DNA from 4 places in the Streptomyces sp. STAM6 genome. Region 3 is predicted to be linked to each of the others. Evidence: riboswitches for the same ligand, from Rfam matches in the RefSeq annotation. Region 3 holds a riboswitch; each other region holds the start of a gene.

Region 1 (5,567 bases), on a different contig from region 3:
ATTGGCAGGGCACCTGCCAGAAAGAGTTGGCAGGTGTTGTTGTCGGGCGGCACCTCCCCGTGCGAAGTGCGGTCCGGTGTACTGGTAGTGGTCGTTCGGTGCACGCCGCCGCCGGATGTATGAATTCTGTAAACATGGTCCGCCCGATGCCCGGCCGGCGCGCCCGAAGGCACGTCGATAGCTGCGGTATAGGTCAAATATCGCGGCGATGACCAGCATTGATATGCGAACCGCGGAGGGCTTCCCCGGAAGAGATTGGGCTGGATCAGGTGACGGCAATCATCTCGAATCCCATGGACTTCAATGTGGAGGACCTCTACGTCGACCTGCGGCCCAGCCTGGGCCGAACGCTCTTCCTCAAGTGCGAGGGGTTCAACTTCGCGGGCTCGGTCAAGCTCAAGGCCGCCGCCGAGATGGTGCGGGCCAAGGAGCGCGCCGGGCTGCTCGCGCCGGGCGCCACACTGATCGAGTCGTCGTCGGGGAACATGGGTGTCGCCCTGAGCATCGTCGCCGCGAGCCGCGGCTACCGCTTCCTCTGCGTGACCGATGTGCGCTGCACACGCACCGCGCGCCGGCTGATGGAGACCCTCGGCAGCGAGGTCCACGTCATCACCGAGCCCGACCCCGAAAGCGGCTTCCTGGGCGCCCGGCTCGCCCACGTACGAGAACTCTGCGCGGCGAACGAGAACTACCTGTGGCTCAACCAGTACGCCAACGACGGCAACTGGACGGGCCACTACCGCACCACCGGCCCCGAGATCGCCAAGGCGTTCCCCGTGCTGGACGTCCTCTTCATCGGCGCGGGCACGACCGGCACGCTGATGGGCTGCGCCACCTACTTCCGCGAGAACCAGCCCTCGGTCACCGTCGTGGCCGTCGACGCCGAAGGCTCCGTCACCTTCGGCACACCCTCCGCCCGCCGCCTGATCCCCGGCCTCGGCACCGGCGTCCGCCCGGCCATCCTCGACCCGTCGTACGTCGACGACGTCGTCCACGTCTCCGAGACCGACACGATCCGCATGTGCCACCGCCTGGTGAGCCACGGGTTCCTCTTCGGCGGCTCCACGGGCACGGTCGTCAGCGGCGCCCTGGCCTGGCTGTCGGCCCACGACGTCCCCGACGACACCACGGCGGTCGCGATCGCCCCCGACCTCGGCGCCAACTACCTGGAGACGATCTACGACGACGACTGGCTCACCCGGTCCTACGGCCCCCACCTCCGCACCCCACCCCGCCGGACGCCCCCCGCCTGAACCAGGCCCGCCGCCGGGAGACCCCCATTCGGCCCAGCCGCCCGCGCCGTACCTCGGAGCCGGACATAGGGTCGTCGGGACGGTCATCGGACCGCGAGGAGGCTTCGCCATGGACTTCCGCATCGCCGGGACGGCCCTGGCCCTGGCCGTGGTCACGGCAGTACCACTGGCCGGGGCCGCCGAAGCGCAGACCGATCTGGACTGCCGGGATTTCGCCTTCCAGGAAGACGCGCAGGCCGAGTTCGACCGGGACCGCAGCGACCCGCACCGGCTCGACGAGGACCCGGGGCCGGATGACGGGATCGCCTGCGAGGCGCTGCCCCGGCGAGGGGCGGTCACGGCCGTGCCGACAGCCGGGGAGAGCCGTGCAGGGGTGACCGCCCGGCCCACCCGGGGTGTCGCCGGGGGTGTCGGCGGGACGTCGCGGCCGACCGGCATCGAGACGGCCGTCGGCGCTGCCCTCGCGGGCACCGCCCTCTTCTTCGCCGGCTACACGGCCGTGAAGCGCCGCCGGCGCGCCCGGCGCCCGGACTGAGGGGCTCAGAGCCAGCCGTTGCGGCGGAAGCTGCGGTGGATCAGGTAGCAGGCCGCCGCCATGACGGCGAGCACCGCCGGGTACCCGTACGTCCAGCGGAGTTCGGGCATGTGCTCGAAGTTCATGCCGTACACGCCGCACACCATCGTGGGCACCGCCACGATCGCCGCCCAGGCCGTGATCTTGCGCATGTCCTCGTTCTGGGCCAGCGTCACCTGCGCGAGGTGCGCCTGCAGGATGGAGTCGAGCAGGGCGTCGTACGACGAGATCTGCTCGTTCACGCGCTCCAGATGGCCCGCCACGTCCCGGAAGTACGGTTCGAGCCCGGCCTCGATCGGCGGCGGCGGGGAGCTGATGATCTCCTGCAGGGGGCGGTGCAGCGGACCCACCGCCCGCTTCACCTCCATGAGTTCCCGCTTGAGCTGGTAGATGCGGCCCGCGTCGGTGCGGGCGGCGTGCTCGCTGAACACCGCCGTCTCGACCGCGTCCATGTCGCTCTGCAGGGCGTCCGTCACCGTCAGGTAGTCGTCGACCGCACGGTCCGCCACCGCGTGCAGCACCGCCGCGGGCCCCTTCGCCAGTTGCTCCGGCACGGCCTCCAGCGCCTCCCGCAGCGGCCCCAGCGACCCGTGCCTCCCGTGCTGGATCGTGATCACGAAGTCGTGGCCGGTGAAGACCATCACCTCACCCGTGTCCACCACCTCGCTCGTCGCGGTGAGTTCCGCGTGCTCGACGTAACGGCACGTCTTGAACACGGCGAACAGCGTCCCGTCGTACCGCTGGAACTTCGGCCGCTGATGGGCCTGCACCGCGTCGTCCACGGCCAGCGGATGCAGCCCGAACAACTCGGCCACCTCCGCTATCTCCTCGGCCGACGGCTCGTGCAGACCGATCCACACGAAACCCCGGCCCGACTTGCGCACCCGCGCCACCGCCTCGGACGCCGTCCACGCCTCCGGCTGCCGCACACCGTCCTCGTAGATCACGCAATTGACCACCGCGGTGCCCAGCGGCGACCGCGCCGGGTGGCTCAGGTCGACCCTTCTGCGGTAGGCCCGGCGCACCAGACGCCGGAGGCTGCGGATCATCGACACGTGCTGGCTCCTTCGAACGACCGGCGGTCAGTGTGCCACCCGCCGCCCTGACGGTGCCGCCCCAGGCACCGCGTCACGGCACCGCGTCACGGCACCGGACCGCATCACGGCGCCCGCCCCGCCCCGTGCCCCGCCCCGCGCCGGCCGACCGCCGTAGACTGTCCGGCGCAGCTGGTTCGCCCTGCCCGCCAGGCAGGCGCGTCGCAAGAGGGAACCCGGTGGGAATCCGGGACTGCCCCGCAGCGGTGAGCGGGAACGACCGCCGTCATACGCACTGGATCCGTCAAGGTCCGGGAAGCGACGGCCAGTAGGGGTCCGCCGGTCATCCACCGGCAGACGTGCCCGCGAGTCCGAAGACCTGCCACTGCCCGCGTACGACCGGCTCGTGCGCGGAGATCCCGGTGACCTCGAGGGCGGGTCGGCGTACACACAGGGCGGGCACGGACTCCGTGCGTCCGCCCCGTTCGGCCGTTTCCTTCGCCTCCTCACCCCTCACCGGGGTCGTTCGTCGTGAACAGCTCGCGAAGGAGAGTTCCGTGACAGCGAAGTCCGCAGCCGCGGCAGCAAGGGCCACCGTGTACGGCTACCCCCGTCAGGGCCCGGACCGGGAACTGAAGAAGGCCGTCGAGGGCTACTGGAAGGGCCGTGTCGACGCCGCCCGCCTCCACCGGACCGCGGCCGAGTTGCGGGCCGCCACCTGGCGGCAGCTGGCCGCCGCCGGCCTCGACGAAGTGCCCACCGGTGACTTCTCGTACTACGACCACGTCCTCGACACCACCGTGATGGTCGGCGCCGTCCCCGCCCGCCACCGCGCCGCCTTCGAAGCCGACCCCCTCGACGGCTACTTCGCCATGGCGCGCGGCACCCAGGACGCCGCGCCCCTGGAGATGACCAAGTGGTTCGACACCAACTACCACTACCTGGTCCCCGAACTCGGCCCCGGCACCGTCTTCTCCGCCGACTCCACCCGGCAGGTCGCGGAGCTGACCGAAGCCCTCGCCCTCGGCCACACCGCCCGTCCCGTCCTCCTCGGACCCGTCACCTACCTCCTGCTCGCCAAGCCCGCCCCCGACGTCCCCACCGGTTTCGAACCGCTCACCCTCCTCGACCGGTTGCTGCCCGTGTACGCCGAGATCCTCGCCGACCTGCGTGCCGCGGGCGCCCCCTGGGTCCAGCTCGACGAGCCGGCCCTCGTCCAGGACCGCACCGGCGCCGAACTCGCCGCCACCGCACACGCCTACCGCGCCCTCGGCACCCTCGGCGACCGGCCCAGGCTGCTCGTCGCCTCCTACTTCGACCGCCTCGGCGAAGCCCTCCCCGTCCTCGCCGAGGCACCCGTCGACGGGCTCGCGCTCGACTTCACCGGGCCCGCCGCCGCCAACCTCGACGACCTCGCCGCAACCGGCGGCCTGCCCGGCAAGCGCCTCGTCGCCGGCGTCGTCGACGGCCGCAACATCTGGATCAACGACCTCTCCGCGTCGCTCGCCACCCTCGGCACCCTCCTCGGACTCGCCGACCGGGTGGACGTCGCCGCCTCCTGCTCCCTGCTGCACGTGCCCCTGGACGCCACAGCCGAACGGGACATCGACCCGCAGATCGCCCGCTGGCTCTCCTTCGCCCGCCAGAAGACCACCGAGATCGCCACCCTGGCCCGCGGCCTCGCCCACGGCACCGACACCATCGCCGCCGAACTCGCCGCCAACCGCGCCGGCCTCGCCTCCCGCGCCGGCTCCGCCCTCACCCACGACCCGGCCGTCCGCGCCCGCGCCGCCGCCGTCACCACCGCCGACACCCGCCGTGCCCAGCCCTACCCCCGGCGCGCCGCCGCCCAGCGCGCCCATCTGAACCTGCCCCCACTGCCGACCACCACCATCGGCTCCTTCCCGCAGACCACCGAACTGCGGACCGCCCGTGCCGCCCTGCGGGAGGGCCGTCTCGACACCCCCGCCTACGAGCAGCGCATCGAGACCGAGATCCGCGACGTCATCGCCTTCCAGGAGAAGGCCGGCATCGACGTCCTCGTCCACGGCGAACCCGAACGCAACGACATGGTGCAGTACTTCGCCGAACAGCTCACCGGCTACCTCGCCACCCGGCACGGCTGGGTCCAGTCCTACGGCACCCGCTACGTCCGCCCGCCGATCCTCGCCGGCGACGTCTCCCGTCCCGGACCGATGACCGTCCGCTGGACGCGTCACGCCCAGTCCCTCACCACCCGCCCCGTCAAGGGCATGCTCACCGGCCCGGTCACCATGCTCGCCTGGTCCTTCGTCCGCGACGACCAGCCGCTCGCCGACACCGCCCGCCACGTCGCCCTCGCCCTGCGCGACGAGGTCGCCGATCTCGAAGCGGCGGGCACCTCCGTCATCCAGGTCGACGAACCCGCCCTGCGCGAGACCCTCCCGCTGCGCGCCGCCGCCCGTACCGCCCACCTCGCCTGGGCCACCGAGGCCTTCCGCCTCACCACCAGCGGCGTCCGCCCGGACACCCAGATCCACACCCACATGTGCTACGCCGAGTTCGGCGACATCCTCCGGGCCATCGACGACCTCGACGCCGACGTCATCAGCCTCGAAGCCGCCCGCTCCCACATGCGCGTCGCGGACGAACTCGCCACAGCCGGCTATCCGCGCGAGGTCGGGCCAGGCGTGTACGACATCCATGCGCCGCGCGTCCCCGACGCCG
Region 2 (5,567 bases), on a different contig from region 3:
GCGCGATGACCTCCCAGGGCTTGAGCCGGTCGGAGAGCGAGATCGTCGCGTAGTCGTGGCCCAGCGGGGCACCCGCCTTCGCGGCGGCCGCGTTCGCCGCGGTGACACCGGGCAGGACGCGCACCGGCACATCGGCGTACGGCTCCTGGGACGCGGCCTCCAGGACCGCCGTGGCCATGGCGAAGACGCCCGGGTCGCCGCCCGACACGACCGCGACGCGGCGTCCGCGCCGGGCGAGGTCCAGGGCGAACTCGGCCCGCTCCGACTCGACCTTGTTGTCGGAGCCGTGCCGCCGCTGGCCGGGGCGTACCGGCACCCGGTCGAGGTAGGTCGTGTAGCCCACCAGGTCGTCGGCGTTGGCCAGCGCGCCGCGGGACTCCGGGGTCAGCCAGGGCGCGCCCGCCGGGCCGGTGCCCACCACGAGGACCTCGCCGCCCGTCTCCCGTGCCTCCGGAGCCACGGCGTCGACCCGGGAGGGCAGCACGGCCACCGAGAAGTACGGGACCGTCGACGGGTCCACGGCCGCCAGCTCCCCGGTCCGCTCACCTGCCATGAACGCCCGCTCCACGTACCGCGCGTCCTCCAGCCGGCCGGCCCGCTCCAGGGCGCGGCGCACGGTCGGGAAGGTGCGGCCGAGCTTCATCACGACCGCGGAGTCCGTGCCCGCGAGGCGCGCCGTCAGCTCGTCCTCCGGCAGCGTGCCGGGGATGATCGTGAGGACTTCCTCGGCCTCGCACAGCGGTTCGCCGAGCCGGGCGGCCGCCGCGCTCACCGAGGTGACACCGGGGATCACCGTGGTGTCGTAGCGGTGCGCCAGGCGCTTGTGCATGTGCTGGTAGGAGCCGTAGAAGAGCGGGTCGCCCTCGGCGAGGACGGCGACGGTCCGGCCCGCGTCGAGATGGGCCGCGAGCCGCGCGGACGCCTCCTCGTAGAAGTCGTTCAGGGCGCCGCGGTAACCGCCGGGGTGGTCCGTGGTCTCCACCGTGAGCGGGTACATCAGCCGCTCCTCGATGTGGTCCTCGCGGATGTGCTCCGCCGCGATCGACCGTGCTATCGAGCGGCCGTGCCGCGCCGAGTGGTACGCGATCACGTCGGCGGCCGCGATGGCCTTCACCGCCGCCACCGTCATCAGGTTCGGGTCGCCGGGGCCGAGCCCGACCCCGTACAGCTTTCCGCTCATGCCTGGATCTCCGCCTCGTGGGCGATCGCGTTGATCGCGGCCGCCGCCATCGCGCTGCCGCCGCGCCGGCCGCGCACCACCAGGTGGTCGACGCCCGAGACGTGCTCCGCGAGGGCGTCCTTGGACTCGGCCGCGCCGATGAAGCCCACCGGTACGCCGATCACGGCGGCCGGGAGGGGCGCGCCCGCATCGATCATCTCGAGCAGGCGGAACAGGGCGGTGGGGGCGTTGCCGATGGCGACGACCGATCCTTCGAGCCGGTCGCGCCACAGCTCCAGCGCGGCGGCGCTGCGCGTGGTGCCGAGCTCGGCGGCGAGCGCCGGCACGGAGGGGTCGGAGAGCGTGCAGATCACGTCGTTGTCGGCGGGCAGGCGCTTGCGTGTGACCCCGCTCGCCACCATCTGCGCGTCGCAGAGGATCGGCGCACCGGCGCGCAGCGCCTCGCGGGCGCGGGCGACCACCTTCGGTGTGTGGGCGAGGTCGCGGACGAGGTCGACCATGCCGCAGGCGTGGATCATCCGCACGGCGACCTGGCTGACGTCGGCGGGCAGGCCCGCGAGATCCGCCTCGGCGCGGATCGTGGCAAAGGACTGGCGGTAGATCTCCGCGCCGTCCTTCTCGTAGTCGAACACTCTGCTCTCGCTCATCTCGTAGTACGGGCCCTCGTGATCGCGTCGGCCAGGCTCGCGCCGCCGGCGGCCTGGCCTGTCGGTACGTCGTGTTCCGCCGTGCCCCGTACGGTCACCCGGTACGTGCCGTCGCCGGTCGCGACGGCGTCCACCCACGTGCCGCGCGGGTGGCCGCAGCGGCGCTCGCAGCCCGACCAGTGGACCGGCAGGGGGCGCGGGCCGCCCTCGCGGGGGCCGTTCGGGCCGCGGGCGTCGCCGGGTGTGGCGTCGGCCCGCACGTCGGACAGGGACTTGGCGCAGCCCGGCCGGCCGGTGCAGGCGCTGACGCCGAGCCAGGGTGAGTCGGCGCGGGTGAGGAATCCGGCCGCGTCCAGGGCAGCGAGCCGTTCCGCGGCCGCGGCGCGGTCGGCGAGGCCCGACAGGACGAATCCGCGCCAGGGGGTGGCCCGTACCTCCCCGGCCGGCACCAGGGCGCGGAACTGCGCGCTGGTCACCCGCCCGAGGGGTGCGAGTACGGACAGGGCGCCGTCCCCGACCAGCCCGAGCCCGGGAGGCGACCCCACGGGTACGGGAACCGGGCCCGCGCCACGTGTGTCCGTGCCCCGTACGTCGACGCTCCGGGCATCCGCGCCCCGTGCGTCCGTGCCGCGGGTACCCGCGCCGCGTGCGTAAGCGCCCGGGAACTGCCGCGCGGCGGTCGCCCCGCTCGCCGACCCGGCGTCCTCGGGCCCGCTCGTCGCCGGCGCGTCCGCCGCCTCCGAGGCGATCCCCGCGGCCGCCAGGGCCGATTCCACGTCCACGTCCTGGCCGTCCGGCAGCTCGCCCGCCCGCCAGGCGCCCGTGCCCGCCTCCCGCACGGCCGCCAGGAAGGCGCGGGCCGCGGCCAGAGCGGCGCGCGGCGCGTCCGCGGCGGGCACCCGGCGGAAGGGGTGCGCTCCCACCCGTACCAGGGCGGAAGCGGCATCCGGGGCTGCGAGCAAGGTCACATCTCCGCCGAGCGCCGCCACGTCGCCGCGCCCGTCGTCGAGGGCGAAGAGGAAACGCCCGGACAGGGCCGTCGCCCAGGGGGCGGCGCAGATCAGGGAGTCCAGTTCGCGGGCCCACAACTGGACGTCGGCGTAGCCGAGTCCGTCCAGCCCGGCCAAGGGGGAGGCCACCACATTGCGTACGCGTTCATGGGTGTCGGAGGGCAGCAGCCCGGCGTCCCGCAACAGCCGGGCCAGGGCGAGCCCGCAGTCCTCACCGAGGCCCCTGAGCTCGATGTTGCCGCGTGAGGTGAGAGTGAGACGCCCGTCACCCAGCCGGTCGGCGGCGTCCGCCAGCACCAGCACCTGATGGGACGTCAAAAGACCTGCGGGCAGGCGGAGTCGGGCCAGGCCGCCGTCGTCAGCCCGGTGCAGTCGCAGCGCACCCGGGCAGGCGTCACCGCGGTCCCGTATGTGAGCTTCACCCCGGTCCGGGGTTTTTGGTGAGCTGGGCGGCATGGCGGCGAGCATACCCACGTCCTTCCAGGTGCCCGCCCTGCGGCGAGGGCGCAGGATCTACTATGCAGACGGCACAGGGTCCCAGGGCCCTAGGGAGGAAGCCCGGTGGAAATCCGGCGCGGTCCCGCCACTGTGAGTCCGGCCCCGGCCGGGCGAGTCAGGAACTCCCGCCGTCCTTACGACCACCCGGGGCGCGGACACCCCGAGGAAGGCCTGCGCACGCCATGACGCCCGCGACCACGCCCGAGGCGACGCCCACCCCGGCGCCCGCGACGACGATCCTGCTGCTGTCGCACTCCGACACCGACCTGCTGAGCGCCCGCGCGGCCGGCGGCCCGGTGGAGTACCGGTTCGCGAACCCCGCCCGGCTGCCGCTGGACGACGTGCCCCGGCTCCTCGACGGCGCCGACCTGGTCGTCGTGCGCCTCCTCGGCGGCGTCCGCGCATGGGAGGAGGGCCTCCAGGCCGTCCGGGACGCCGGGAAGCCCGTGGTCGTCCTCACCGGCGAACAGGCCCCCGACGCCCAGCTGATGGAGACCTCCACCGTCCCCATCGGCATCGCGGCCGAGGCGCACGCCTACCTCGCCCACGGCGGTCCGGACAATCTGGAACAGCTCGCCCGTTTCCTCTCCGACACGGTTCTGCTCACCGGCCACGGCTTCGAGCCGCCGGCCGCCGCCCCCACCTGGGGCCCGCTGGAGCGGACCGCGCGGAACACCACCGGCCCCACCGTGGCCGTGCTCTACTACCGCGCCCACCACATGAGCGGCAACACCGCCTTCGTCGCCACCCTGTGCGAGGCGATCGAGGACGCCGGCGGGCAGGCCCTGCCGCTGTACGTGGCCTCCCTCCGCGCCCCCGAGCAGGAGCTCGTCGAGAACCTGCGGACGGCCGACGCCATCGTCACCACCGTCCTCGCCGCCGGCGGCACGAAGCCCGCCGAGGCGCAGGCCGGCGGAGACGACGAGTCGTGGGACGCGGGCGCCCTCGCCGCCCTCGACGTGCCGATCCTCCAGGCCCTCTGCCTGACCGGCCCGCGCTCCGCCTGGGAGGAGAACGACGAAGGGCTCTCCCCGCTGGACGCCGCGAGCCAGGTCGCCGTCCCCGAGTTCGACGGCCGGCTCATCACCGTCCCGTTCTCCTTCAAGGAGATCGACGAGGACGGCCTGCCCGCCTATGTCGCGGACACCGAACGCGCCGCCCGGGTCGCCGGCATCGCGGTCCGTCACGCCCGCCTGCGCCACATCCCGAACGCCGACAAGCGCCTGGCGCTGGTCCTCTCCGCGTACCCGACCAAGCACTCCCGCATCGGCAACGCCGTCGGCCTCGACACCCCCGCGTCCGCGGTCGCGCTGCTGCGCCGGCTGCGCGAGGAGGGCTACGACTTCGGTGACGAGGACGTGCCGGGCCTGGCGACCGGCGACGGCGACGAGCTGATCTACGCGCTGATCGAGGCCGGCGGCCACGACCAGGCCTGGCTCACCGAGGAACAGCTGGCCAGGAACCCGGTCCGCATCCCGGCCGCCGACTACCGGCGCTGGTACGCGAAGCTGCCGCGGGAGCTGCGCGACCAGGTCGAGGAGCACTGGGGCCCGGCGCCGGGCGAGATGTTCCTGGACCGCTCCCGCAATCCGGAGGGCGACATCGTGCTCGCCGCCCTGCGCCGCGGGAACCTGCTGATCCTCATCCAGCCGCCGCGCGGCTTCGGCGAGAACCCGATCGCGATCTACCACGACCCGGATCTGCCGCCGTCGCACCACTACCTGGCCGCCTACCGCTGGATCGCCGCCGCCCGCGAGGACGGTGGCTTCGGCGCCGACGCCATGGTCCACCTCGGCAAGCACGGCAACCTGGAGTGGCTGCCCGGCAAGAACGCGGGCCTGTCCGCCGCCTGCGGCCCCGACGCCGCGCTCGGCGACATCCCGCTGGTCTACCCCTTCCTGGTCAACGACCCGGGCGAGGGCACCCAGGCCAAGCGCCGCGTCCACGCCACCCTCGTCGACCACCTGGTGCCGCCGATGGCCCGTGCCGAGTCGTACGGCGACATCACGCGCCTGGAGCAGCTGCTCGACGAGTACGCGCAGATCTCCTCCATGGACCCGTCCAAGCTGCCCGCCATCCGCGCCCAGATCTGGACGCTGATCCAGGCCGCCAAGCTCGACCACGACCTGGGCCTGGAGGACCGTCCGGACGACGACGGGTTCGACGACTTCCTGCTGCACGTCGACGGCTGGCTCTGCGAGGTCAAGGACGCCCAGATCCGCGACGGTCTGC
Region 3 (5,567 bases):
ACGCCCATGGTTGCCGCCGCGTCCTGCCCGAAGGCGAACGCGTCCAGGGACCTGGCGTGGCCGAGGCAGACGGCCAGTGCGACGGTCAGCGCGGCGAGACACAGCCACACGTCGGTCCAGCCGGCACCGCTGAGCGAGCCGAGAAGCCAGAACAGCACACCTCGCGTCGTCTCGGCATCGGCGGACGTGACCACGACGAAGGAGGTGAGCGCGGAGAACAGCTGCATCGCCGCCACGCCGGACAGCACCACCCGGTCGGTGGTGCCGCCCAGCGTGTGGCTCAGCAGGAGCATCGCGGCGAACGAGCACACCGCGCCCACGAAGGCACCCCCCGGGACGGACAGAGATCCGCCGCCGAAGCCGAGGACGGCGACCAGGACGGCACCGGTCGAGGCCCCGGAGGAGACGCCGAGCACGAACGGGTCGGCGAGCGGGTTGCGCAGCAGCGACTGCATGACCGCGCCGCACACGCGAGGCCGGCGCCGCACACCGCGGCCAGCAGGGTGCGTGGCAGGCGCAGGTTCCACACGATTCCGTCGCGGATCGGGGTGAGGCCGGATTCGGCTCCGCCGAGGTGGGCGACGACGACGGACCAGACATCGCCGACCCCTAGGTCCGCCGGGCCGATCGTGATGGCCAGCGCGACGGAGGCGGCGAGCGCGGTCAGCCCCGCCGTCGTGCGCAGCAGGGCCGCGGTCACTTCGCCAGGCCGAACTCGCGGAGCGCGGCGGCGACCTGCTCGATGCCCTCCACCGTCCGGATGGTCGGGTTCATGGCCTGGCCGCTGAGGAGGACGTACCGCTTGTGCTTGACGGCCTCCATGTGCGCGGTGACCGGGTTCGACTCCAGGAAGGCGATCTTCTTCGCGGCGCTCTCGGCGGTCTGCGACTTGCGGGTGAGGTCACCGATGACCAGGACGTCGGGGTTGCGCTCGGCGACGGTCTCCCAGTTGATCTGCGGCCATTCCTCGGTGGTGTCGTCGAAGACGTTCTTCGCGCCGATCTCCTCGGTGATGATCCCGGGAGCCCCGCAGCAGCCCGCCATGTACGGGGATTCCGCGTTGGCGAACCAGTACAGCAGGGTGACGTCCGAGGCCTTCAGACCCGTGGTCGCCTTCGTCACGCGGGCCTTGAGGCGCGCCGTCAGTACCTCGCCGCGATCCTCGACGTCGAAGACGCGCGCCAGGTCACGCACCTCTCCGTAGACGGTGTCCATCGTCAGCGGCTTCGTCCGCACGCCGTCGCCCTTGCCGCTGTTGTCCTTGCCCACACAGTCGGCCGGGGAGAGGTAGGTGGGGACGCCCATCTTCTCGAACTGCTCGCGCGTGGCCACACCGCCCTTGCCGAGCGTGGAGGCGAACGAGGCGGCGACGAAGTCGGGCTCGGAATCGAGGACCTTCTCGAAGGCCGGGTTGTTCTCGGCCAGCCGGGGCACATCCGCGTTGGCCTTCTCCAGGCCCTTCATCACCGGGTCGGTCCAGGTGGCGGTGCCGGCCATCCGGTCGGCGAGCCCCAGGGACAGCAGGATCTCGGTGGTGCCCTGGTTCAGGGACACGGCCCGCCGCGGGCCCTGTCCCCTGATCTCCACCTTCCGGCCGCAGTTGTCGAGCGCCCTCGTCGCTTCGCCCGGCTTGGACGAGGTGCCGGCGGACGTCCCGCATCCGGCCAGGAGGAGGGTGCCGCAGCACAGGAGCACGGCGAAGGAGGGCATGGGAAGGGTGCGGGGCACAGTGTCGTCCTCGGCGTCGAGGGCCCATGCGCGGGGCCCGTACGTACGGATGCGCCAGCAGGTCTTCGGACTCGGGATCACCCGGACGAGGCGCCTTCCCGGGCCGGACGATCCGGCCCAGTGGCTTCGGTTGCCACGCCCGTCACCCTCACCGCTGCGCGTCAGTTCCGGATTCGCACCGGATTCCCTGACTCACGTACACACGCACGGAGTTCGACTGGCCCGCGCAAACTACCACAGGCGGTGGTCGACCGAGGACGCCCGGTGGCCGCCTCAATCTGCATTGACAATCATTTTCATTTAAGTGATGCTGTCGGGGCCCCTCGCCGCCCCGCCCCGTCCTGCGGCCCCGGCGCGGGGCCCACTTCACGTCATCCCCGGGGAGCAGCATGTCGACATTCCGTAACCGCCGAGAATTCCTCGCCCTTGCCGGCGCGGCAGGCACTGCCGGAGCCCTGGTTCTCTCCGGCTGCGGGGCAAGCGCCGGCCCGGACGGCGCTTCGGCCGACGACAGGGCGAAGCCCAGGCGCGGCGGGCGGTTCCGGGCACTGTTCACCGGCGGCGGCGAACAGGAGACGATCGACCCGCACGCCGAAGCGCTGGCCATCGACATGGCGCGCACCAAGGCACTGTTCGACCGGCTCGTGGAGCTGGACGCCAACATGGCGCCGGTGCCGCGACTCGCGCGGAAATGGGAGTCCAACGCCGACGCCACGGTGTGGCGGTTCACCCTGCGGGACGCCACGTTCCACGACGGCAAGAAGCTCACCCCCGACGACGTGCTCTTCAGCTTCGCCCGCATCCTCGACACCAAGGCGACCACCCACTTCGCACGGGGTCTGCTCTCCGTCATCGATCTGAAGCAGAGCCGCGGCACCGGCAAGAACACCGTCGAGCTCCGGCTGAACCGACCGAGCGCCGAACTCCCCGCCCTCCTCGGCACGCTGGGCACGTCCATCGTCAGCTCCCGCTACTCGGACCCCGCCGAGCCGGTCGGCACCGGGGCGTTCCGGCTGAAGTCCTTCCGGGCCGGCAAGTCCTTCGTCGCCGAGCGCTTCGACGACCACTGGGGCGGTGGGCCGTACGTCGACGAGCTGAGGATCCTGTCGGCCGACGCGGACGCGCGCGGCAACGCGCTGCGCGCGGGGGAAGCGGAGTACGGCCACGAGATGACGCCGACCTTCGCCCGGACCGCGCAGGCCGACAAGTCGGTCCGGATCGTCGCCGCCAAGGGCAGCACCGCCCACGCGATCGTCATGAAGTGCGACCAGGAGCCCTTCACCGATCCCGACGTGACGCTCGCCCTCAAGCTGCTCGCCGACCGCGAGAAGCTCGTCGAGGTCGTGCTGGCGGGCCAGGGCGTGGTCGGCAACGACATGTTCGGCAAGGGCTACCAGTACTACCCGCAGGACATACCGCAGCGGACACGTGACGTCGCCGAGGCCCGCGCGCTGCTGAAGAAGGCGGGCGTGCTCAACAAGCCACTGTCCATCTACACCTCCTCCGTCGCCAACGGCTTCGTCGAGGCGGCGACCCTCTTCGCCGAGCAGGCCGCCGACGCCGGACTCCGCATCAAGATCACGACCGGTTCTTCCGAGACCTACTTCAAGGACCAGCTCACCAAGGGCGTGATGGGCAGCCACCGCTCGGGCGCCATGACCGTCCCCACCTACATCAACGACCGCCTGCTGACGAAGTCCGCCTTCAACGCGTCCGGCTGGCGTCGCAAGGACTTCGACAGCACCTTCACCAAGGCCCAGTCCACGACCGACGAAGCCGAACGCACCCGCCTGTACGGGCAGCTCCAGCGCACCGTCCACGACGAGGGCGGGCTGCTGATCTGGGGCCACCCGGACTGGCTGAACGCCGTCTCGGCCCGGGTGCGCGGCGTCGAGGAGGCCCCGCCCAACAGCATGGACTCCGCCCGGTTCGACAAGGTGTGGCTGGCCTGAGCATGCGCGGGTACGCCTTGCAGCGGCTCGCCGTCGGAGCCGTACAACTGGCCCTGCTCACGGTGCTGGTGTTCGCGTTGACGTCACTGCTTCCCGGTGACGCGGCAGACGTCCGCAACAATGAGGACGCCACACCGGAACAGGTCGCGGCGCTGCGCGAGCAGCTCCAGCTCGACCGGCCGGCCCCGGAACGCTTCACCGACTGGGCACACGGAGTACTCACCGGCGACCTGGGCACCTCCCTGGTCAGCGGCGGCCCGGTCCTGGATGTCCTGGCCGAGTCGGCCGGCACCACCCTGGTGCTGGCGGCGGTGACCCTCGCGGTCGTCGTGCCACTCGCGGTGCTGCTCGGCATCGTGTCCGGGCTGCGTGAGGGCGGGCGACTGGACCGGGCGGTCACGTCGGTGACCCTCGCGCTCAGCGCCGTACCCGACTTCCTGCTGGCGCTGCTGCTCGTGGCGGGCCTCTCGCTGAAGCTCGGCTGGCTGCCCGCCACCTGGGTCGGCGTGGACGCCGCCGACCTGCTCGGCCGGCCCGCGCTGCTCGTGCTGCCGGTCGTCGTGGTGGCCGCCCGCATGATCTGCCTGCTGTCCCGGCAGATCCGGGCCGGCATGGTCACCGTCCTCAAAGCCGGTTACGTCACCCAGGCCCGGCGTCTCGGCGTGCCCCGCCGCACCCTCCTGCTGCGCCACGTCCTGCCCAACGCGGCCGTTCCGGGAGTCCAGGAACTGGCCCGGGTGGGCGACAACCTGGTCGGCGGCGTCCTCATCGTCGAGGCCGTCTTCGCGATACCCGGCGTGGCGACCGCGCTCGTCCGGGCCGTTGAGGCGCGCGACGTTCCCACCGTGCAGGGCCTCGCCCTGGTGGTGGCCGCGGCCGCGCTGCTGTTCAGCCTGGCGGCGGACCTGGTGTGCCACCGCCTCGTACCCCGAACGGAGGTCCTCCGGTGAAGGCCGTGACCAGGCCCGCGGTGCCCGTCGGCGGACTGCTGCTGGCCGTACCGCTGGGCATCGCCCTCATCGGCCCGGTCGTCGCCGACCCGGCGGCTCCCGGGGCATACGCGCCGTACGCCCCCGGCGGAGCCGGCCTCCCGCTCGGCACCGACGGGCTGGGGCGTGACGTACTCGCCCTGCTGCTGCACGGGGGGCGCAGCGCGCTCGGCATGGCGATCGGCGCCGTCGCCGTCGCCTACCTGATCGGCGGACTCGTCGGACTCCTGGCGGCCACCGCCCGTCGCCGCTGGGCCGACGAACTGCTCATCCGCCCCCTCGACGTGCTGCTTCCGCTGCCCACCCTCCTGGTGATCAGCGTCGTGGCGGTGGGCTGGCGCGGTTCGCCGGTCGCCATCACCCTGTCGGTGGCGGCCGTCAACGTCCCCCCGGTCGCCAGACTCGTGCGGGCCGCGGCCCTCGACGCCGCCAGCAGCCCCGTCACGGAAGCCCTGCGGGTACAGGGCGAGTCCCGGCCGCGCGTCCAACTCGACCACGTGGCCCGCTCGGTGCTCTCCCCGGTCGCCGCCGACATCGGCACCCGCGTCACGCTCGCCGTCTTCCTCGTCGGCTCGGCCAACTTCCTCGGACTGGGCCTCAGCCCGACCGCGCCGGACTGGGCGGTGAGCATCTCCCGCAGCAGCGAAGGCCTGCTTCTCCAGCCGTGGGCGGTGCTGGCGCCCGCCGCGATGCTCGTCATGTTCACCGTGGGACTCAACCTGCTCGCCGACCGCCTGCTGGCCCACTCCCGCCGTACACAGGAAGCCGTTCGATGACCCCGAAGACACCGCTCGTCACCGTGCGCGGACTCACCGCACGGGCGGGGGACACCACGCTGCTCGACGAGGTCGGCTTCGACCTGTACCAGGGACGGGTCACCGCACTCGTCGGCCCGTCC
Region 4 (5,567 bases), on a different contig from region 3:
CCGGCTGATCCCGGGGCGGACGGCTCCGGGCGGGACCAGGGAGGGCCGAAGGTGGTCTTCGAGTGGCGTGAATGGTGGGGAAGGCTCCGTACGGCCAGGTCGGTCGAGGTGAGAGACGCCGCGGACGGTTCCGGCTGGGCAGCCGGGGACGGTTCCGCCGGGGCAGCCGCGGACGGTCCCGCCGGGCCACCCGCGCCCTCCGGCCCGGCCGGACCGGATCAGCCCGCGGACGAGGGCGTCGACGACGCCCTGCTGAAGGCGTACGGCCTGCGGGACCCGGAGTGGACGGACGCGCTCGTCCGGCTGGAGACGGCACGCCGGGACGGGGAGATACGGCTGCGGAAGGTGCCCCTGCTGATGGGGGCCGCCTGCGGCAGCCTGCTCTTCCTCTCCCTGGCCCTGGCCGTCCACACCGCGTCGACGCTGCGCGTCGCGTTCGCCGGCTCGCCGGTGTGGACGGCCGCCGTCGGCATCGCCGGGGCGTCACTGATCAGCGTGGTCGCCGCGCACGTCGGCCGGTCCCTCGGCACGGGCGCCGCGCAGGTCCCCGCTCCGGCGGCGGCTGACGACGGGGCTAGGAGTGCCGCTTCCCGGCCACCGGGAGAACCCGGTCCAGGGCCCGGGAGCGGACCGTGACCGGGGTGAAGCCCCACCAGAATCCGGCGGCCACCGCCAGCAGGGCGCTGACCGCCAGCCAGACCACCAGACGTGTCTCGGGCTCGGGCACGAGCAGGGCGAAGAGGGCACCCACGCCCACGGCGACGGTGCCCGACACCATGCCGTACAGCCCGAGCGCACCGGCCGCCGTCCACCGTGATCCGCCGGCCCCGGCCGCTCCGGGCCCCTCCGTGACGGACCTCCTGGGCGCGTCGCCCATCTGCCCACCTCCCGTACGCGGGGCGGAACATCACGCACCGCCGTCGGGCGGTGACACGATCCCCGTCAGGAAACCACGCCAGGTCGCGGCGGGGAAGACCAGTACGGGCCCCCACGGGCGCACGGAATCGCGCACGGCGACCCGGTGTTCCCCGCGCGCCACCTCGACGCATGTGCTCCCGGTCTCGTCGGAATAGCTGCTCTTGCGCCACATCGGCGACTTGCGCGCCAGGGACTCCGGCGCCCTCCCCGCGGACGGCTCGCCGTCGACCACACCGACCTCCTCCTGCTCGAGTGTCAGCGCCCCGACGTCGACTCATCTCGACACACCCCAGCGCACCACATCAGGGTCGTGTATCCCCGCACGAAACACCCGATGTCGCCCGTCGGCGCTCTGTTGTTCGGTTTTCGTAGGACAGTGTTCCCACCTTAGGAAGGCGGAAGCGCGCGCCGTAGGCGCAAACCGGCCCCGGTGTGGGCCTCGGCACACCGTCCCGTCGCAGGTCAAGGGCGAGTTGACGGGCATTCGCGGGGCGTGGTGGACTGCCGGGGCCATTTACGGCGGCAGAAGAGGAAGCCGGTGAGAATCCGGCGCGGTCCCGCCACTGTCACCGGACGTGCGGAGCACGCATGTCCGGGAGCCAGGAACTCTCGCCGCCGGTCACGTCGAGCCAGGGCGCGGACCCTGAGTGAGGACATCGCACCATGCCCGGCTGCGCCCATGCCGCTGCTTCCTGCGCGTTCGCCCATGCCCTTCCCTGCCCACCGGTGGGGCGAACCGATGCGCGGTGACTCCGTCTTCGCCTGCGGCGCGGCCACCGGGCTCGCCGTCGACCTGCTTCTCGGTGATCCCCGCCGCGGACACCCGGTGGCCGCTTTCGGCCGGGCTGCGGGTGGTGTGGAGAGCGTGTTGTGGCGCGACCACCGCGGCTGGGGTGCGCTGCATGCCCTGGTGTGCGCCGGTGGCGCGGCGGGGGCGGCCGCACTGGCCGCGCGCGCGGTGCGCGGCCGGGCCGGGGGCGCCGCATCCGTCGCGCTGACCGCCGCGTCCGTCTGGGCCGTCGTGGGCGGTACGACGCTGGGGCGGGAGGCCCGCGCGATCGGCGGGGCCCTGGCAGCCGGCGACGCGGAGGTGGCGCGTGAGCGGCTGCCGCATCTGTGCGGGCGCGATCCGCAGGCGCTGGACGAGGCCGGGATCGCGCGTGCGGTCGTGGAGTCGGTCGCCGAGAACACCTCGGACGCAGTGGTCGGTGCGCTGGTGTGGGGTGCGCTCGCCGGAGTACCGGGCCTGGTCGGCTTCCGGGCGGTCAACACCCTGGACGCGATGGTGGGCCACAAGTCGCCGCGCTACCGCCGGTTCGGCTGGGCGTCGGCCCGGCTGGACGATGTGGCGGGCTGGCCGGGTGCCCGCCTGACGGCCGCGCTCGCGGCGGTCGCGGGCGGTGACCCGCGCGGGGCGGTACGCGCCTGGCGCGCGGACGCCGCCGGGCACCCGAGCCCCAACGCGGGCCCGGTGGAGGCGTCGTTCGCGGGCGCGCTGGGGGTACGACTCGGGGGGACCCTGTCGTACGGCGGCCGGGTCGAGCACCGGCCCGTGCTCAACGGGGTCGGCCGGGACGTGGAGGTCGGGGACATCGAACGGGCGGTGCGGCTATCGCGCCGGGTGAGTGCCCTCGCGCTGGCCGTGTGCGTGGGCGGGCGGCTGGCCTTCGGGGCCATGAAGCGGAGGCGTACATGAGTGGGGGGCTGCTCGTCGCGGGCACCACGTCCGACGCGGGCAAGAGCGTCGTCACGGCGGGCATCTGCCGGTGGCTGGTCCGCAGGGGCGTGAAGGTCGCCCCGTTCAAGGGGCAGAACATGTCCCTCAATTCGTTCGTCACGCGCGAGGGCGCGGAGATCGGGCGCGCCCAGGCCATGCAGGCACAGGCGGCCCGCGTCGAGCCGACGGCGCTGATGAACCCGGTCCTGCTGAAGCCGGGCAGCGACCGCTCCAGCCAGGTCGTGCTGATGGGCAAGCCGGTGGGTGAGCTGAGCGCCCGGGGGTTCTTCGGGGGGCCGAGTGGGTCGTCCCCAGGGAAGATGCTGCACGGTGGCCGGCAGCGTGAGCTGTTCGAGCCGGTGATGGCCTGCCTGGAGGAGCTGCGGCGCTCGTACGACGCGGTGATCTGCGAGGGCGCGGGCAGCCCGGCGGAGATCAATCTGCGCCGCACCGACATCGTGAACATGGGCATAGCGCGTGCCGCGCGCTTCCCCGTCGTCGTGGTCGGCGACATCGACCGGGGCGGGGTCTTCGCGCAGTTCTTCGGTACGACGGCGCTGCTGGCACCCGAGGACCAGGAACTGGTCGCGGGCTACCTTGTCAACAAGTTCCGCGGCGACGTGACCCTGCTGGAGCCGGGTCTGGACATGCTGCACGGGCTCACCGGGCGCCGCACGTTCGGCGTCCTGCCGTACGCGCACGGTCTCGGGATCGACGAGGAGGACGGACTGCGGGTGTCCCTGCGGGGAACCGTGCGCGAGTCCGTGGTCGCGGCGCCCGTGGGCGAGGACGTGCTGCGCGTCGCCGTCTGCGCCGTACCGCTGATGTCGAATTTCACCGACGTGGACGCGCTGGCCGCGGAGCCGGGTGTGGTCGTGCGGTTCGTCGACCGGCCCGAGGAGCTCGTCGACGCGGATCTGGTGGTCGTGCCGGGCACCCGCGGCACGGTCGGGGCGCTGGAGTGGCTGCGCGAGCGGGGCCTGGCCGGCGCGCTCGCGCGGCGCGCGGCCGAGGGCCGCCCGGTCCTCGGCATCTGCGGCGGTTTCCAGGCGCTGGGCGAACACATCGAGGACGAGGTGGAGTCCCGGGCCGGTGAGGTCGCGGGGCTCGGACTGCTGCCGGTGCGGGTGCGGTTCGCCCGCGAGAAGACCCTGGCGCGCCCGGTCGGCGAGGCACTCGGCGAGCGGGTCGAGGGGTACGAGATCCACCACGGCGTCGCCGAGGTGCTGGGCGGCGAGCCGTTCCTGGACGGCTGCCGGGTCGGGGCCGTGTGGGGCACCCACTGGCACGGGTCGCTGGAGAGCGACGGCTTCCGCCGCGCCTTCCTGCGCGTCGTGGCCGCTGAGGCCGGCCGCCGCTTCGTCCCGGCGCCGGACACGGCGTTCGGCGCGCTGCGCGAGGAGCAGCTGGACCGGCTCGGCGACCTGATCGAGGAACACGCGGACACCGACGCGCTCCTGAGGCTCGTCGAACAGGGCCCGCCGGCCGGCCTTCCCTTCATCGCACCCGGAGCACCCGAACACCCCGGAGCACCTTCATGAGCACTGCACCCCACTATCCCTTCACCGCGATCGTCGGTATGGACGATCTGCGGCTCGGGCTGCTGCTGAACGCGGTGTCCCCGGCCGTCGGCGGTGTGCTCGTCCGCGGGGAGAAGGGCACCGCGAAGTCGACGGCCGTGCGGGCCCTCGCGGCGCTGATGCCGGACGTCGAGGTGGTCGCCGGCTGCCGCTTCTCCTGTGCGCCCGCCTCCCCCGACCCGGCGTGCCCGGACGGGCCGCACGAGGTCGCGCCGGGCGTGGCGCGACCCGCCCGGATGGTGGAGCTGCCCGTCGGCGCCTCGGAGGACCGGCTCGTGGGCGCCCTCGACATCGAGCGTGCCCTGGCGGACGGGGTGAAGGCCTTCGAGCCCGGCCTGCTGGCGGACGCGCACCGCGGTGTGCTCTACGTCGACGAGGTCAACCTCCTCCACGACCACCTCGTGGACCTGCTGCTCGACGCGGCCGCCATGGGCGCGTCGTACGTGGAGCGCGAGGGCGTCTCGGTGCGGCACGCGGCCCGCTTCCTGCTCGTCGGGACGATGAACCCCGAGGAGGGGGAGCTGCGGCCGCAGTTGCTCGACCGGTTCGGGCTGACCGTCGAGGTGGCCGCGTCGCGCGAGCCGGACCAGCGGGTCGAGGTGGTACGGCGGCGGCTCGCCTACGACGACGACCCGGCCGCGTTCGCCGCGCGCTGGGCGGACGAGGAGGCGGCGCTGCGGGCGCGGATCGTGGCCGCCCGGGAACTGCTGCCCGCCGTGAACCTGGGTGACGCGGCGTTGCGCCAGATCGCGGCGACGTGCGCCGCGTTCGAGGTGGACGGCATGCGGGCGGACATCGTCATGGCCCGTACCGCGACGGCTCTGGCCGCCTGGGCCGGGCGCACGGACGTCACGTCGGACGACGTCCGGCAGGCGGCGCTGCTGGCGCTGCCGCACCGGCGCCGGCGCAACCCGTTCGACGCGCCGGGCCTGGACGAGGACAAGCTGGACGAGACGCTGGAGGAGTTCGGCGGCGGGGACGACGAGCCGGACCCCGACCCGGGCCCGGACGGCGGTGGGGACGGCGGTGGGGATGGCGGTGGCGGCGGTGTGCCGCCGCAGAGTGGTGCTCCGGAGGACTCCGCCGCGCCACAGGCCCCTGACACGCAGGCCGCGCCGGAGGCGCCGGCCGACGCGGAGCAGGCGCCCGCCCCCGCCGGCGGCGCGTCCGCCTCCCCCGCCGGACAGGCCGCCGTGGCGGCCGCCGAGCCGTTCCGTACGAAGGTGCTGAGCGTGCCCGGCCTCGGCGAGGGCGCGGCCGGGCGCCGTTCGCGCGCGCGTACCGAGCACGGCCGGACGACCGGTGCGCGCCGGCCGCGGGGTGCGCTGACCAAGCTGCACCTGGCGGCGACC

Evidence for each region. Region 3 has a riboswitch for cobalamin ahead of ACY34K_RS16640 (ABC transporter substrate-binding protein). Riboswitches for the same ligand answer to the same signal wherever they lie in the genome.
Region 1: another riboswitch for cobalamin. It lies ahead of metE (5-methyltetrahydropteroyltriglutamate--homocysteine S-methyltransferase); the one in region 3 lies ahead of ACY34K_RS16640 (ABC transporter substrate-binding protein).
Region 2: another riboswitch for cobalamin. It lies ahead of cobN (cobaltochelatase subunit CobN); the one in region 3 lies ahead of ACY34K_RS16640 (ABC transporter substrate-binding protein).
Region 4: another riboswitch for cobalamin. It lies ahead of ACY34K_RS00345 (cobalamin biosynthesis protein); the one in region 3 lies ahead of ACY34K_RS16640 (ABC transporter substrate-binding protein).

The regions. Positions count from the first base shown of each region.
Region 1 covers NZ_JBUEFZ010000017.1:84,547-90,113, reverse strand. Annotated here, with positions in the region: gene sbnA (2,3-diaminopropionate biosynthesis protein SbnA) at 294-1,253, shown strand; gene ACY34K_RS20695 (hypothetical protein) at 1,363-1,788, shown strand; gene ACY34K_RS20690 (magnesium and cobalt transport protein CorA) at 1,794-2,876, opposite strand; cobalamin riboswitch at 3,037-3,262, shown strand; gene metE (5-methyltetrahydropteroyltriglutamate--homocysteine S-methyltransferase) at 3,419-5,567, shown strand, end outside.
Region 2 covers NZ_JBUEFZ010000019.1:46,937-52,503, forward strand. Annotated here, with positions in the region: gene ACY34K_RS21565 (precorrin-2 C(20)-methyltransferase) at 1-1,180, opposite strand, end outside; gene ACY34K_RS21570 (precorrin-8X methylmutase) at 1,177-1,827, opposite strand; gene ACY34K_RS21575 (cobalamin biosynthesis protein CobG) at 1,824-3,305, opposite strand; cobalamin riboswitch at 3,349-3,479, shown strand; gene cobN (cobaltochelatase subunit CobN) at 3,518-5,567, shown strand, end outside.
Region 3 covers NZ_JBUEFZ010000012.1:28,858-34,424, reverse strand. Annotated here, with positions in the region: partial or broken gene ACY34K_RS16645 (FecCD family ABC transporter permease) at 1-700, opposite strand, end outside; gene ACY34K_RS16640 (ABC transporter substrate-binding protein) at 697-1,710, opposite strand; cobalamin riboswitch at 1,768-1,965, opposite strand; gene ACY34K_RS16635 (ABC transporter substrate-binding protein) at 2,118-3,680, shown strand; gene ACY34K_RS16630 (ABC transporter permease) at 3,683-4,630, shown strand; gene ACY34K_RS16625 (ABC transporter permease) at 4,636-5,445, shown strand; gene ACY34K_RS16620 (ABC transporter ATP-binding protein) at 5,442-5,567, shown strand, end outside.
Region 4 covers NZ_JBUEFZ010000001.1:64,557-70,123, forward strand. Annotated here, with positions in the region: gene ACY34K_RS00325 (helix-turn-helix domain-containing protein) at 1-8, shown strand, start outside; gene ACY34K_RS00330 (hypothetical protein) at 219-530, opposite strand; gene ACY34K_RS00335 (hypothetical protein) at 575-877, opposite strand; gene ACY34K_RS00340 (DUF397 domain-containing protein) at 908-1,150, opposite strand; cobalamin riboswitch at 1,399-1,546, shown strand; gene ACY34K_RS00345 (cobalamin biosynthesis protein) at 1,658-2,614, shown strand; gene ACY34K_RS00350 (cobyric acid synthase) at 2,611-4,176, shown strand; gene ACY34K_RS00355 (putative cobaltochelatase) at 4,173-5,567, shown strand, end outside.